DNA from 3 places in the Pantoea dispersa genome. Region 3 is predicted to be linked to each of the others. Evidence: predicted binding sites of a transcription regulator. Region 3 holds the regulator's gene; each other region holds the start of a gene.
The links. The regulator ArgR, encoded in region 3, controls arginine synthesis, uptake and breakdown. The targets are predictions, from matches to a motif close to ANTGAATAAAAATACANT.

Region 1: a site for ArgR is predicted at 2,286-2,303, ahead of argC (N-acetyl-gamma-glutamyl-phosphate reductase). Genes of this name have one in related genera too.
Region 2: a site for ArgR is predicted at 1,815-1,832, ahead of argA (amino-acid N-acetyltransferase). Genes of this name have one in related genera too.

What each region holds. Positions count from the first base shown of each region.
Region 1 is NZ_CP082346.1:102,969-107,527, forward strand. It holds gene ppc (phosphoenolpyruvate carboxylase) at 1-841, opposite strand, end outside; gene argE (acetylornithine deacetylase) at 1,091-2,239, opposite strand; gene argC (N-acetyl-gamma-glutamyl-phosphate reductase) at 2,407-3,411, shown strand; gene argB (acetylglutamate kinase) at 3,430-4,206, shown strand; gene K7H94_RS00495 (argininosuccinate synthase) at 4,221-4,559, shown strand, end outside.
Region 2 is NZ_CP082346.1:908,369-912,927, forward strand. It holds gene recD (exodeoxyribonuclease V subunit alpha) at 1-402, shown strand, start outside; gene argA (amino-acid N-acetyltransferase) at 454-1,782, opposite strand; gene amiC (N-acetylmuramoyl-L-alanine amidase AmiC) at 2,015-3,250, shown strand; tRNA gene K7H94_RS04130 (tRNA-Met) at 3,339-3,415, opposite strand; tRNA gene K7H94_RS04135 (tRNA-Met) at 3,468-3,544, opposite strand; tRNA gene K7H94_RS04140 (tRNA-Met) at 3,597-3,673, opposite strand; gene mltA (murein transglycosylase A) at 3,881-4,559, shown strand, end outside.
Region 3 is NZ_CP082346.1:382,674-387,232, reverse strand. It holds gene mscM (miniconductance mechanosensitive channel MscM) at 1-941, shown strand, start outside; gene mdh (malate dehydrogenase) at 988-1,923, opposite strand; gene argR (transcriptional regulator ArgR) at 2,344-2,814, shown strand; gene yhcN (peroxide/acid stress response protein YhcN) at 3,307-3,570, shown strand; gene K7H94_RS01850 (YdgH/BhsA/McbA-like domain containing protein) at 3,661-3,927, shown strand; gene yhcN (peroxide/acid stress response protein YhcN) at 4,031-4,297, shown strand; gene K7H94_RS01840 (barstar family protein) at 4,357-4,559, opposite strand, start outside.

The DNA of each region.
Region 1 (4,559 bases), 280 kb from region 3:
GCAGGAACAGGTCGGCGGCTTTCCAGCGGCTTAGCTGCATCACGTGGCGGGTAATCGGTGCGGTGACGTTCGGGTTACCGTCACGGTCGCCGCCCATCCACGAGGTAAATTTGATTGGCACAAAATCCACCGGCAGCTGGATGCCGAAGCTCTCTTCCACCTGCTGGTTCAGCTCGCGCAGAAACGCCGGCACGCCTTCCCACAGGCTGTTCTCCACCACCGCGAAGCCCCATTTGGCTTCATCTACCGGCGTCGGGCGATATTTACGGATCTCATCGGTGTGCCACGCCTGCGCCACCAGCTGACGCAGACGGCGCATGACCTGGTTGCGTTCGTAGTCGGTGATGTCACTGTGGTCGAGCTGCTGCAGACAGCTGTTCACTTCGCCCAGCTTGTGGATCAGCGTGCGGCGGGTAATTTCGGTCGGGTGGGCGGTGAGCACCAGCTCCAGCGACAGCTCCTCAATCGCCTGGCGGATGGCCGGCTCGCTGAGATCGCTCTGCTGCTTCAGGCGCTCAAAGGTCTTTTTCAGCAGCTCCGGATGGTTAGCACCGTCGCCGCTGCGCGAAATGGTTTGATACTGTTCTGCCACGTTGGTGAGGTTAAGGAACTGGCTGAACGCGCGTGCCACCGGCAGCAGCTCGTCGTTAGACAGGTTTTGCAGCGTGGAGAGCAGTTCCTTACGATGAGTGTCATTTCCTGCACGGGATGACTTAGAGAGCTTGCGGATGGTCTCCACCCGATCGAGGATGTTCTCTCCCAGTGCATCCTTTATCGTATCCCCGAGCAGTTTGCCGAGCATACTGACATTACTTCGCATTGCGGAATATTGTTCGTTCATGTGACCCTGACACCCTTATCGTCTTAAATATAAAACCTCTATACCCAACGGGCATAACATCGTCTTTTATCTAGCCACGGTTCTTCCTGTTCGTCAATTGACTTAAATTGCCGGTATCGTGCTGCTAACTATCGGAAATTCATCGAATTTAATTGACAGGAGGTGGGATAAGTTATTCTTATTATCAAATCCCGGATAATGACGGGGCAATTTGCTGATTTCGCAGTGAAATGCCCCATCTTTTAATCATCAATGGCAAAAATGCTGCACAACCTGAGTGATAAGCGCATGAGTCGGCTTAATAAATGCGGTATCAATAAACTCGTCTGGCTGGTGCGCCTGATTGATGGATCCAGGCCCTAACACCAGCGTCGGGCACAACTGCTGGATAAACGGCGCTTCGGTGCAGTAATTCACCACTTCTGTCGGCACGCCCAGCAGCTTCTCCACCACTTTGACCAGTTCATGATCGGCCGGGCATTCGTAACCGGGAATCGGCGGATGCAGCTCACCGACAGTCAGACGGCCCGGCCAGCGCGCGCTCACCGGTGCCAGCGCTTCATTGAGTAAACCGTCGAGATCGCTCAGCGTCAGTCCCGGCAGCGGACGGATATCCATATGCAGCTCACAGCAGGCGCAGATGCGGTTCGCCGCGTCGCCGCCGTGGATATGGCCAAAGTTCATGGTCGGATACGGAATGGCGAAGCCGTCGTGGTGATAGCGCTCTTTCAGCGTATTACGCAGCTGCATCAGCTGAGTAATGGATTCATGCATCAGCTCGATCGCGTTCACGCCGCGCGCCGGATCGCTGGAGTGCCCGGACTGACCCTGAATGCGGATGGCGTGCGACAGATGGCCTTTGTGGGCGCGCACCGGTTTCAGCGATGTCGGTTCGCCGATGATGGCGCAGTCCGGCCGCAGCTGGGTCGATTCAGAGAAGTATTTCGCGCCGGCCATCGTGGTCTCTTCATCGGCGGTGGCGAGGATGTACAGCGGTTTGCCGAGCTTCGTCACGTCAACGTCACGCAGCGCATCAAGAATAAAGGCAAAGAAGCCTTTCATGTCGGCGGTGCCTAAGCCGTACAGCTTGTTGTCGTGTTCGGTCAGGGTAAAGGGATCGCGCGTCCAGCGGCCGTCGTCGTACGGCACGGTGTCGGTATGGCCCGCCAGCAGCAGGCCACCTGCGCCGCTGCCGCTGCGCGCCAGCAGGTTGAATTTATGGCGTGTACCCGGCACCGGCTGGACTTCCACGCTGAAGCCGAGATCGCGGAACCAGCCCGCCAGCAAATTGATTAAAGTTTCATTGCTCTGATCCAGCGCGCTGTCGGTGGCGCTGATCGACGGTGTTGCAATCAGCTGGCGGTAGAGTTCGATAAAAGGTGGAATTTTTGTCTTCACTGTTGACGGTCCCTGGGTTAGGATGTATCAATATTAATGCATTAATAGTGAATAAAAATACATTAACGTCGTCTGCATGTGAACTGAAAAAAACTGCAAACGGCATCGTGGGCAACGGGGCAATGCCGCGACCCGATACGTGTGACTGTAATAAGGTATACAGCCTGATGTTGAATACGCTGATCGTTGGTGCCAGTGGTTATGCTGGCGTAGAGCTTGCCACCTACCTGAATCGCCACCCGCATATGAACATAACCGCTTTGGCGGTTTCAGCGCAAAGCCCGGATGCCGGAAAGTTACTCTCCGATCTCCATCCGCAGCTGAAAGGCAGGGTCGATTTGCCATTGCAGCCGCTGGGTGATGCCGCAGAGTGGGCCGGCAAGGTCGATGTGGTGTTCCTCGCCACCGCACACGAAGTCAGCCACGATCTGGCCCCGGAATTCCTGAAAGCCGGCTGCGTGGTGTTCGACCTCTCAGGCGCGTTCCGCGTTAACGACGACGGCTTTTATCAACAGTATTACGGTTTCAGCCATCAGCACCAGGCGTGGCTCGACAAAGCCGTTTACGGCCTGGCCGAATGGAACCACGCGCAGATTAAAGACGCGCAGCTGGTGGCGGTGCCGGGTTGCTATCCGACCGCCGCGCAGCTGGCGCTTAAGCCGCTGATTAAGGCTGGCCTGCTTAATCCGGCTCAGTGGCCGGTCATCAATGCCACCAGCGGCGTCAGCGGTGCCGGGCGTAAAGCCAGCGTCACCACCAGCTTCTGTGAGGTCAGCCTGCAGCCGTACGGTCTCTTCAATCACCGTCACCATCCGGAGATTGTGGCCCATCTCGGCACGCCGGTGATCTTCACGCCGCATCTCGGTAATTTCCCGCGCGGCATTCTGGAAACCATCACCTGCCGTCTGAACGCCGGTGTGAGCCAGCAGGATGTGGCGGCGGCGTTCCACAGCGCCTACCACGACAAACCGCTGGTGCGGCTGTACGACAAAGGCGTACCGGCGCTGAAAGCGGTGGTTGGCCTGCCGTTCTGCGATATCGGCTTTGCCGTGCAGGGCGAGCACCTGATTGTTGTCGCAGCGGAAGACAACCTGCTGAAAGGCGCCTCCTCACAGGCGGTGCAGTGTCTCAATATTCGTTTCGGCTTCCCCGAAACGCTGTCTCTGATTTAACGGACGGATAACCTGACCATGAGCAATCCTCTGATCATTAAGCTGGGCGGCGTACTGCTGGATAGCGAAGAAGCGCTGGCGCGTCTGTTTGATGCCCTGCTGGCGTACCGCACGCAGTATCAGCGTCCGCTGATCATCGTCCACGGCGGTGGCTGCCTGGTGGACGAGCTGATGAAGAAACTGGCGCTGCCGGTGAAAAAGAAGAACGGTTTGCGCGTGACGCCAGCCGATCAGATCGACATTATTACCGGTGCGCTGGCCGGCACCGCTAACAAAACGCTGCTGGCATGGGCGAAGAAGTACGGCATTGGCGCAGTGGGTTTATGCCTCGGCGATGCCGGCCTGGTGAACGTGGCACAGTTCGATGAGGAACTGGGGCATGTTGGCAACGCCACGCCGGGTAATCCGCAGCTGATCAATACGCTGCTGGATGCAGGCTATATGCCGGTGATCAGCTCGATTGGCATCACCGACGGCGGCGAACTGATGAACGTCAACGCCGACCAGGCCGCGACCGCGCTGGCGGCGACGATCGGTGCCGATCTGGTGCTGCTGTCAGACGTCAGCGGTATTCTCGACGGCAAAGGTCAGCGCATCGCCGAGATGACCGCAGCCAAAGCCGAGCAGCTGATTGCCCAGGGCATTATTACCGATGGCATGATTGTGAAAGTGCATGCGGCGCTCGACGCGGCGCGTACGCTGGGCCGCCCGGTGGATATTGCCAGCTGGCGTCATGCTGAACAGCTGCCAACCCTTTTCAACGGCGTGTCGATTGGCACCCGGATTCTCGCATAATCAAGGATTACGACATGAGCACGCAAAACATCAAAAAAATCGTTCTGGCTTACTCGGGCGGTCTGGATACCTCGGCCATCATTCCCTGGCTGAAAGAGAACTACGGTGGTTGTGAAGTTGTGGCGTTCGTGGCCAACATTGGTCAGGATCCGGCCGATCTGGAAGGCGTAGAGAAGAAAGCGCTGCAGTCGGGCGCGTCTGAGTGCCACGTGGTCGATCTGCGTGAAGAGTTTATCAGCGAATACGTTTACCCGGTGCTGCAGACCGGTGCGCTGTACGAAGGCACCTATCTGCTGGGCACCTCAATGGCGCGTCCTATCATCGCCAAAGCGCAGGTTGAACTGGCGCTGAAA
Region 2 (4,559 bases), 530 kb from region 3:
GGGCGTCCGGTGATGGTGACGCGTAACGACAGCGCGCTCGGCCTGTTCAATGGTGACATCGGCATTACGCTGTTCGATGAGGAAGGGCTGCTCAAGGTGTTTTTCCCGCTGCCTGATGGCAGCATCAAAGCGGTACAGCCAAGTCGCCTGCCGGCCCATGACACGGCATGGGCGATGACGGTGCACAAATCACAGGGTTCGGAGTTTGACCACACCGCGCTGGTGATGCCGGCTCAGTTCCTGCCGGTACTGACGCGCGAGCTGATTTACACGGCTATTACCCGGGCGCGCAGCCAGCTGACGCTGTTCAGTGATGAAGCGGTGTTCCGGCGCGCGGTGCAGCTGCGCACGCAGCGGCGCAGCGGGCTGCTGGATCGCTTAGGGGGAGAAGAGGGTAGATGATTGCGCCGCCGCGGGGACTTTCCCTCAGCGGCGCGTAAGGTGCGCTGACGCTTAGCGTAAGTCTGCCATCAGCACTTTGGAACGACGCTGATAGTTGTACATCTGCTTTTTGCTTTCAGGCAGCGACTCAATATCCACCGGCGTGAAGCCGCGCTCCTGGAACCAGTGGATGCTGCGCGTGGTCAGCACGAACAGCTTCTTCAGCCCCATCTGCCGCGCCTGCAGCGCTACGCGCTCCAGCAGCAGCTCGCCGCGTGACGAGCTGCGATAGTCGGGGTGCACCGCCACGCAGGCCATCTCGCCGATTTGCTCGTCCGGGAACGGATAGAGCGCTGCGCAGGCGATGGTCATATTGTCGCGCTGAATAATGGTGAATTTGTCGATCTCCATCTCCAGCTGCTCGCGTGAACGGCGCACCAGAATGCCCTGCTGCTCCAGCGGACGAATCAGTTCGAGAATCCCGCCGATGTCGTTGATGTTGGCGCGGCGAATCTGCTCGGCCGACTCCATGACAATCTGCGTACCGATACCGTCACGCGAGAACAGCTCCTGCAGCAGTGCGCCATCTTCCTGATAGCTGATCAGATGGCTGCGGCGCACGCCGCTGCGGCAGGCTTTGACCGCGCCACGCAGGAAGCGCACGGTGCCGGAGAGAAAATCACCGTCGCTCTCCATTTCATCAATCCGCGTCTGCGCCTCGTTCGGGAACAGCTCGGAAATGATGGTGCCTTCGCGGTCGGTTACACCCTGTTCGGAGCAGAAACCGATCATCTTCTCGGCTTTTAGCTTGATCGCCAGCTGCGTCGCCACCTCTTCCGAGGTCAGGTTAAAGCTTTCGCCGGTCACCGAGACCGCCACCGGCCCCAGCAGCACAATGGCATTGTTATCCAGCTGACGATGGATCGCCTCTTCGTCAATGCGGCGGATGCGGCCGCTGTGGCAGTAATCGACGCCGTCATCCACGCCCAGCGGCTGAGCGATGATGAAGTTACCGCTCACCACATTAATATGCGCGCCCTGCAGCGGCGTATTATTCAGGCTCATCGACAGACGCGCCGTAATATCGAGCTGTAAACGCCCGGCCGCCTGCTTCACCAGCTCCAGCGATTGGGCATCAGTCACGCGCGTGTGTTTGTGATAAATCGGCTCCAGCTGCTGCTGCGCGAGGCTGGCATCGATCTGCGGCCGCGCGCCATAAACCACCACCAGGCGAATGCCGAGACTATGCAACAGGCCGATATCGTTAACGATGCTGGAGAAGTTCTCATGCTCGATGGCCTCGCCACCCAGCATGATGACAAACGTCTTGTCACGGTGGGCATTAATATAGGGAACGGTATGGCGAAAACCCTGAACCAGTTCGGTACTGCGTTCCTTCACGGCAAACCCTCTGTGAATGGTTATTCGAAATTTATGTATTTTTATGCTCTTTCGCCACTTTTTGCAAGCATCGGACCTGACGTTACTTTACGATTTTCCTGATGCAAGCCACGCTAACAGACTGCATTATCTGGTTTTTCCGGCAAGACAAGACATTCCTCATTGAATAAAGTTTTCGCCTTCTGCTCGTCAACTGACGATTTTTTAGACATAACACAGTAGCTGGAGCGGCATGTCCGAAGCTTTTACCCGAAGACGACTTTTACAGGGCGCAGGTGCGCTGTGGTTGCTGAGCGTGACGCGCAGCGGTTTTGCGGCCAGTCAGCACATTGTGGCCGTGCGCATCTGGCCATCCTCGACTTACTCGCGCGTGACGCTGGAATCCAACGTCGCGCTGCACTATAAGCAGTTCACGCTGAGCAATCCCGAACGGCTGGTGATCGATATCCAGAACCTGCATATCAACAGCGCGCTGAAAGGCATTGATAAGCTGGTGCGGGTGGACGATCCCTACATTAAAACCGCGCGTGTCGGTCAGTTCGATCCCACCACGGTGCGCGTGGTGCTGGAGCTGAAGCGCAGCGTGGCGCCGAAAACCTTCACCCTCGATCCGGTCGCCGGTATTCGCCACCGGCTGGTGGTCGATCTCTATCCCAGCCAGTCGTCACAGGAAGAGGATCCGCTGCTGGCGTTACTGAAGGATTACAACCAGGGCGAACTGGAGCGCGATCAACCGGCGCAGGCGCCGCTACCGGGTAAAGCCGGGCGCGATCGACCGATTATTATCATGATCGATCCCGGTCACGGCGGGGAAGATCCCGGCGCGCACGGCAAGTACAAAACGCGCGAGAAAGATATCGTGCTGAAGATTGGACGCTATCTGAAAGCGCTGATCGACAAAGAACGTAATATGAAGGCTTACATGACGCGCAACGAAGATGTGTTTATACCGCTGCGCGTGCGGGTCGCGAAAGCGCGCAAGCAGCGCGCCGATCTGTTTGTCTCAATTCACGCCGACGCCTTTACCAGCCGGGCGGCGCGCGGCTCTTCGGTCTTCGCGCTCTCCACCAGCGGCGCAACCTCGGCCGCCGCGCGCTTTCTCGCCCAGACGCAGAACGAAGCGGATTTGATCGGCGGGGTCAGCATGAGCGGCGATCGCTATCTCGACCACACCATGTTCGATATGGTGCAGCGGCAGACCATCAGCGACAGTCTGAAGTTTGGCAAAGAAGTGCTGACGCGCATGGGCCACATTAACCACCTGCATAAACGCACGGTGGATCAGGCCGGCTTTGCGGTGCTGAAAGCGCCGGATATTCCGTCGATTCTGGTGGAAACGGCGTTTATCAGTAACGTCGAAGAGGAGCGGAAGCTGCGTACCCCGCGCTATCAGCATCAGGTGGCGGAAGCCATTCTGCACGGTATTAAGGCGTATTTTGACAAAGGCGGCGTGCTGGCACGGCGTTAGGGCAGGGCGGCAGCGATGCCGCTTTTTACCGGGCGCAGAAACAAAAAAACACCCGTCAGGGTGTTGTGATGTTCTTCCGCAGAAGAAGTGGTTGCGGGGGCCGGATTCGAACCGACGACCTTCGGGTTATGAGCCCGACGAGCTACCAGGCTGCTCCACCCCGCGTCCGTCTGTCGCACTGAGCGACTTTGCACATTGTATTCTTCGTTAAGACAATTGGTTGCGGGGGCCGGATTCGAACCGACGACCTTCGGGTTATGAGCCCGACGAGCTACCAGGCTGCTCCACCCCGCGTCCGTCTGTCGCGCTAAGCGACTTGCCACATTGTCTCTTCATCACGAAGAATTGGTTGCGGGGGCCGGATTTGAACCGACGACCTTCGGGTTATGAGCCCGACGAGCTACCAGGCTGCTCCACCCCGCGTCCGTGGATGCGCACTATACACCGGGCGTATGATGATGCAACCCCTTTTTTGCGTTAAAGCGCTAAATAGACAAACAGTTGCTGAATTATTTGGCCATTGGGCGATTTATTATACAGATGTGAGCGCACTAGCCTGCGGCAGATTTCATTCTGTCTGCCCCTTTGCTATCGTCGCCGTGCAAACAACCAGCTTAAAAAGAGAAGGTAATGAAAGGACATTGGGCGAAGTATGCACTTACTGGCGCATTTCTGGCGCTGTTAGCCGGTTGTAGCTCTAAGCCGACCGATCGCGGTCAGCAATATATTGATGGCAAGCTGGAGCAACCGCTCGGGCTGGTGAATGAGCCGAACGCCAAAGGGCGTCCGGTCAATGGCCGTGATTTCGGCCTGCAGGTGCAGCAGATCCAGTCGGCGTCGTCCGGTCTGTATGGCCGCAACCTCGGCACTTACAGTGCGATTCAGAACTGGCTGCTCTCCGGCGCCGATACGCGTCAGCTGCGCCAGTTCGGCCTGAACGCCTATCAGATGGAAGGCACCGACAGCTACGGCAACGTACAGTTTACCGGTTACTACACACCGGTGGTGGAAGCGCGTTATACCCGTCAGGGCGAATTCCAGTATCCGATTTATCGCATGCCGCCGCGTCCGCGCGGACAGAAGCTGCCAAGCCGCGCTTCTATCTATAGTGGCGCACTGGATGAGCGTTATGTGATTGCCTGGAGCAACTCGCTGATCGACAACTTTATGATGGACGTGCAGGGCAGCGGCTATGTCGATTTCGGCGATGGCCGTCCGCTGCGCTTCTTCGGCTACGGCGGCAAGAACGGCTGGGCTTACCACAGTATTGGCAAAGAGCTGATCGATCGCGGTGAAGTGAAGCGCGAAG
Region 3 (4,559 bases):
TTGTGCTGTGGTCTGAGATCCACTCCGCGTTCAGCTTCCTCGACAACATTCCGCTGTGGGATGCCAGCACCACGGTGCAGGGTGTCGAGAGCGTACAGCCCATTACGCTGGGTGCCGTGCTGATCGCCATCCTGATCTTTATCATTACCACCCAGTTGGTGCGTAATATGCCGGCGCTGCTGGAGCTGGCGCTGCTGCAGCACCTCAGCCTGTCGCCCGGCACCGGTTACGCCATTACCACCCTGACCAAATACGCGCTGATGCTGGTCGGCGGTCTGATTGGCTTCTCGATTATTGGCGTGGAGTGGTCAAAACTGCAGTGGCTGGTAGCGGCGCTGGGTCTGGGGCTGGGCTTTGGGATGCAGGAGATCTTTGCCAACTTTATCTCCGGTCTGATCATCCTGTTTGAGAAACCAATTCGTATCGGCGATACCGTGACCATTCGCGATTTGACCGGCAGCATCACCCGCATCAACACCCGCGCCACCACCATTACCGACTGGGACCGCAAAGAGATTATCGTGCCGAACAAGGCCTTTATCACCGAGCAGTTCGTCAACTGGTCGCTGTCGGATTCGGTGACGCGCGTGGTGCTGACCATTCCGGCACCGGCCCACGTTAACAGCGAAGAGGTGACGACCATCCTGAAGCAGGCGGCCGATCGCTGCACCTACGTACTGGATATGCCGGCGCCGGATGTGTTTCTGGTGGACCTGCAGCAGGGCATTCAGCTGTTTGAGCTGCGCGTGCACGCGGCGGAGATGGGCCATCGTATGCCGCTGCGTCATGAGCTGCATCAGCTGATTCTGTGCGGCTTTGAAGAGCATGGCATTGAGATGCCGTTCCCGCCGTTCCAGGTACGGATGGAAACGCTGGGGCGCAAAACGCCGGCCAGCAACGGTTCGGCTGCCAGCCGGACTTTCAAATCCGGTGGCCTGTAAAACAAAACGCCCGGCATGCGCCGGGCGTTTTTTCTTTACGCGCGGGTTACTTCACAAACTCTTCGCCCTGCGCGATATCTTTTTTCAGCGTCTCCAGCATGCCGTTGAGCGCCTGCTGTTCGAAATCACTGAGCGGCCCGAGCGGACGGCGTTCGGCGATACCGTTTTTGCCCAGCAGCAGCGGCTGCGAGAAGAAGCGCGCGTACTCGCCGTCGCCTTCCACATAGGCGCACTCTACGACATTGGCTTCGCCCTGCAGTGCACGAATCAGCGACAGACCAAAGCGCGCCGCCGCCTGGCCCATCGACAGCGTCGCCGAGCCGCCACCGGCTTTGGCTTCCACCACTTCGGTACCGGCATTCTGAATACGTTTCGTCAGGTCGGCGATCTCCTGCTCGCTGAAGCTGACGCCTTTAACCTGCGACAGCAGCGGCAGAATGGTCACGCCTGAATGTCCGCCGACCACCGGCACTTCAATCTCCGTAGGCTGTTTGCCCTTCAGGGCAGCGACAAAGGTGTTGGCGCGAATCACATCCAGCGTTGAGACGCCAAACAGCCGGTTTTTATCGTACACCCCGGCTTTTTTCAGCACTTCGGCGGCAATCGCCACCGTGGTATTTACCGGGTTAGTGATGACGCCAATCAGCGCTTTTGGCGCGGTGGTCGCCACCTGTTCAATCAGGTTACGCACGATACCGGCGTTGACGTTAAACAGATCGGCGCGGTCCATGCCAGGTTTGCGTGCCACACCGGCCGAGATCAGCACCACATCGGCGCCGTGCAGAGCCGGCGTCGCATCTTCGCCACTGAACCCTTCGACTTTCACGGCGGTAGGAATGTGACTGAGATCAACCGCGACGCCTGGTGTCACCGGGGCAATGTCATACAGTGAGAGGGCTGAACCTGCGGGTAATTGGGTCTTGAGCAGCAGAGCGAGTGCCTGGCCAATACCACCAGCTGCACCGAGAACGGCAACTTTCATCCTGAACTCCTTATTAAGGTGGGGCAGAGATATGCCGGAAATCCATCAGGTTACGAGTTTAATCAACTTCTCAGGCGATAGCGACACACCTGTCGCGCAATAACATTACGCCGCAATCGGCTCCCGAGACATCTCCACTTCAGAAGTCGCCTGAATGATCCAGTCGCAGCCAGAAGACTATGGACGGCAATGATCATCGTTTTGTTGTTACCACTTCAATAATATAACAACTTTGCAACCTTCGCTTTGCGCGCCAGCGCGCGATTTTGGTGCAGGATAAAACTCTGTTATCATGTCCGCCCCACACGCGCATGCCGTGAATTCACGCATCCGCTTATTGCATAAAAATTCATCTAAATGCATAATAATTTATCTGCGACGGGCCTGTTGCCTGCTGCAACCCTCTTTTATTGGTAGCTTATGCGAAACCCATCTAAACAAGACGATCTGATAAAGGCGTTCAAAGCCTTACTGAAAGAAGAAAAGTTCAGCTCTCAGGGCGAAATTGTCCAGGCGCTGCAGGAAGACGGCTTCGGCAACATCAACCAGTCAAAAGTTTCTCGTATGCTGACCAAGTTTGGCGCGGTGCGCACGCGTAACGCCAAAATGGAGATGGTGTACTGCCTGCCTGCCGAACTGGGCGTGCCTACCACCACCAGTCCGCTGAAGAATCTGGTGCTGGATATCGACTATAACGATGCGCTGGTAGTGATTCATACCAGCCCGGGCGCAGCCCAGCTGATCGCCCGCCTGCTCGACTCCCTCGGCAAAGCCGAAGGCATTCTCGGCACCATCGCCGGTGACGACACCATCTTTATTACGCCAGCGCGCGCCTTTACGGTTAAGCAGCTGTATGACGCCGTGCTGGTGTTATTCGAACAGGAACTATAAAACCCTGTATGTTACCGGCGGTTCACCTGCCGGTAACCTTGCCTGCCCGCCCGCGTTTCTCCCGCTGTTTTATCGCCAACACCTTACAAAATAATCGCTTAGCCATATTCCGCCGGGTTCTCAATACGCGAAAGTATTGGTACGACCTTTTCGCCTGCTTAACCCTTTGCGCTATTTTACGCTGCTTTACAATTAGTGCTTAGCGGTTATCTCTTGCTTTTAGCGCGAAGCCAGCTTGATCAACCACATTGTTTCGCACAAAAAGATAATTTGATGCAGATCATTGTTTTTGAATGGAAATACACCCTCCTGGTTAAGATCCAGGCGGTTTTAATAACTTTGCGTTATAAAAATGTGCCATAAGGATAAAGAATTACAACCAATCATTATTAGCGGGATATTAATTTCATGGGTGATTAGATCTATACTTCTTTTCGTGATGCAAATCACACGAAATCAAAAAGAGAAAAACAGAAGACGAGGAAAAATACCATGAACGTTAAAACTACTATCGCCACCCTGAGTGTTCTATCTGCCCTGTCATTTGGTGCTTTCGCCGCAGATTCTATCAACGCCGAACAGGCAGCGAACCTGCAGCCGGTCGGCACCATCAGCGTCAGCGGCATTGGCGGCTCACCGATGGATATCCATCAGCAGCTGAACGCCAAAGCTGAAGCGCAAGGTGCTAAAGCCTATCGCGTTGTTGAGGCTTATAACGACAACAGCTACCACGCAACCGCGGAACTTTATAAATAAGTTTGCCGGAACAAGATGCAGTGTGAACGGCGACCCGTTTGAGAGGCGTTTGCCTCTCAGGTTGCCCACCCCATTTCAGGAGAGTGAATCATGAAAACCAAATTATCTATTGCTGTACTGAGTCTGGCTTCCGTTCTGTCTTTTGGCGCCAGTGCTGCCACCCTGGTAACCAACACCCAGGCTGAAAATCTGCAGCCACTGAATCAGACCATTAGCGTGAGCGGCGTCGATGGCGACCAGACCAATATCCGTCAGGAACTGTCCCAGAAAGCCGATGCTCAGGGTGCCAGCCATTACCGCATCATTGAGAACAATCAGGACAACACCTTCCACGTGACGGCTGAACTGTACAAATAAACTTTAACTATCGATCCGGCGTTATGCAGTCGCCGGGAGAAGATCGACGACCCGCTTACCCTCTTCGTGCCGCAGGTTGTTGATTCTAATGAGGAGACGAATTATGAAAATCAAAACAACCATCGCAACCGCTACGCTGCTTTCTCTGTTCGCTTTTGGCGCTTCGGCTGCCCAACTGGTAACGGATGAATCCGCGCAGAATCTGCAATCTACCGGCCAGACTATTACCGTTAGCGGAACAGGCGGCTCACCTATGGATTACCGCGCTCAGCTTTCTCAGAAAGCCGATGAGCAGGGTGCCAGCGCGTATAAAGTGATTGAAGCGCGCACCGGTGACAGCTATCACCTGACTGCAGAGCTGTACAAATAATTCCTCGTCAATTCTGACGAACCCTTTGGCCCCGCCTGCCGGGGCCCTTTTTGGTTGTGCTACTGAACATTAAAGCGGAGCTGGCCTTCCAGCTCCTCTTCTGCCTCATCGAATAGCAATATCAGCGCACCATAGCGGCGTTTCTGCCCTTTCCCCAGATTGATGAACGCAATTTCCAGCGGCAGCGGGATCTGCTCGCCAATGATCATTTCCCACAGATCGTCCAGATCGTGAATGGTGCGATCCGCCAGCGCGAAACGTT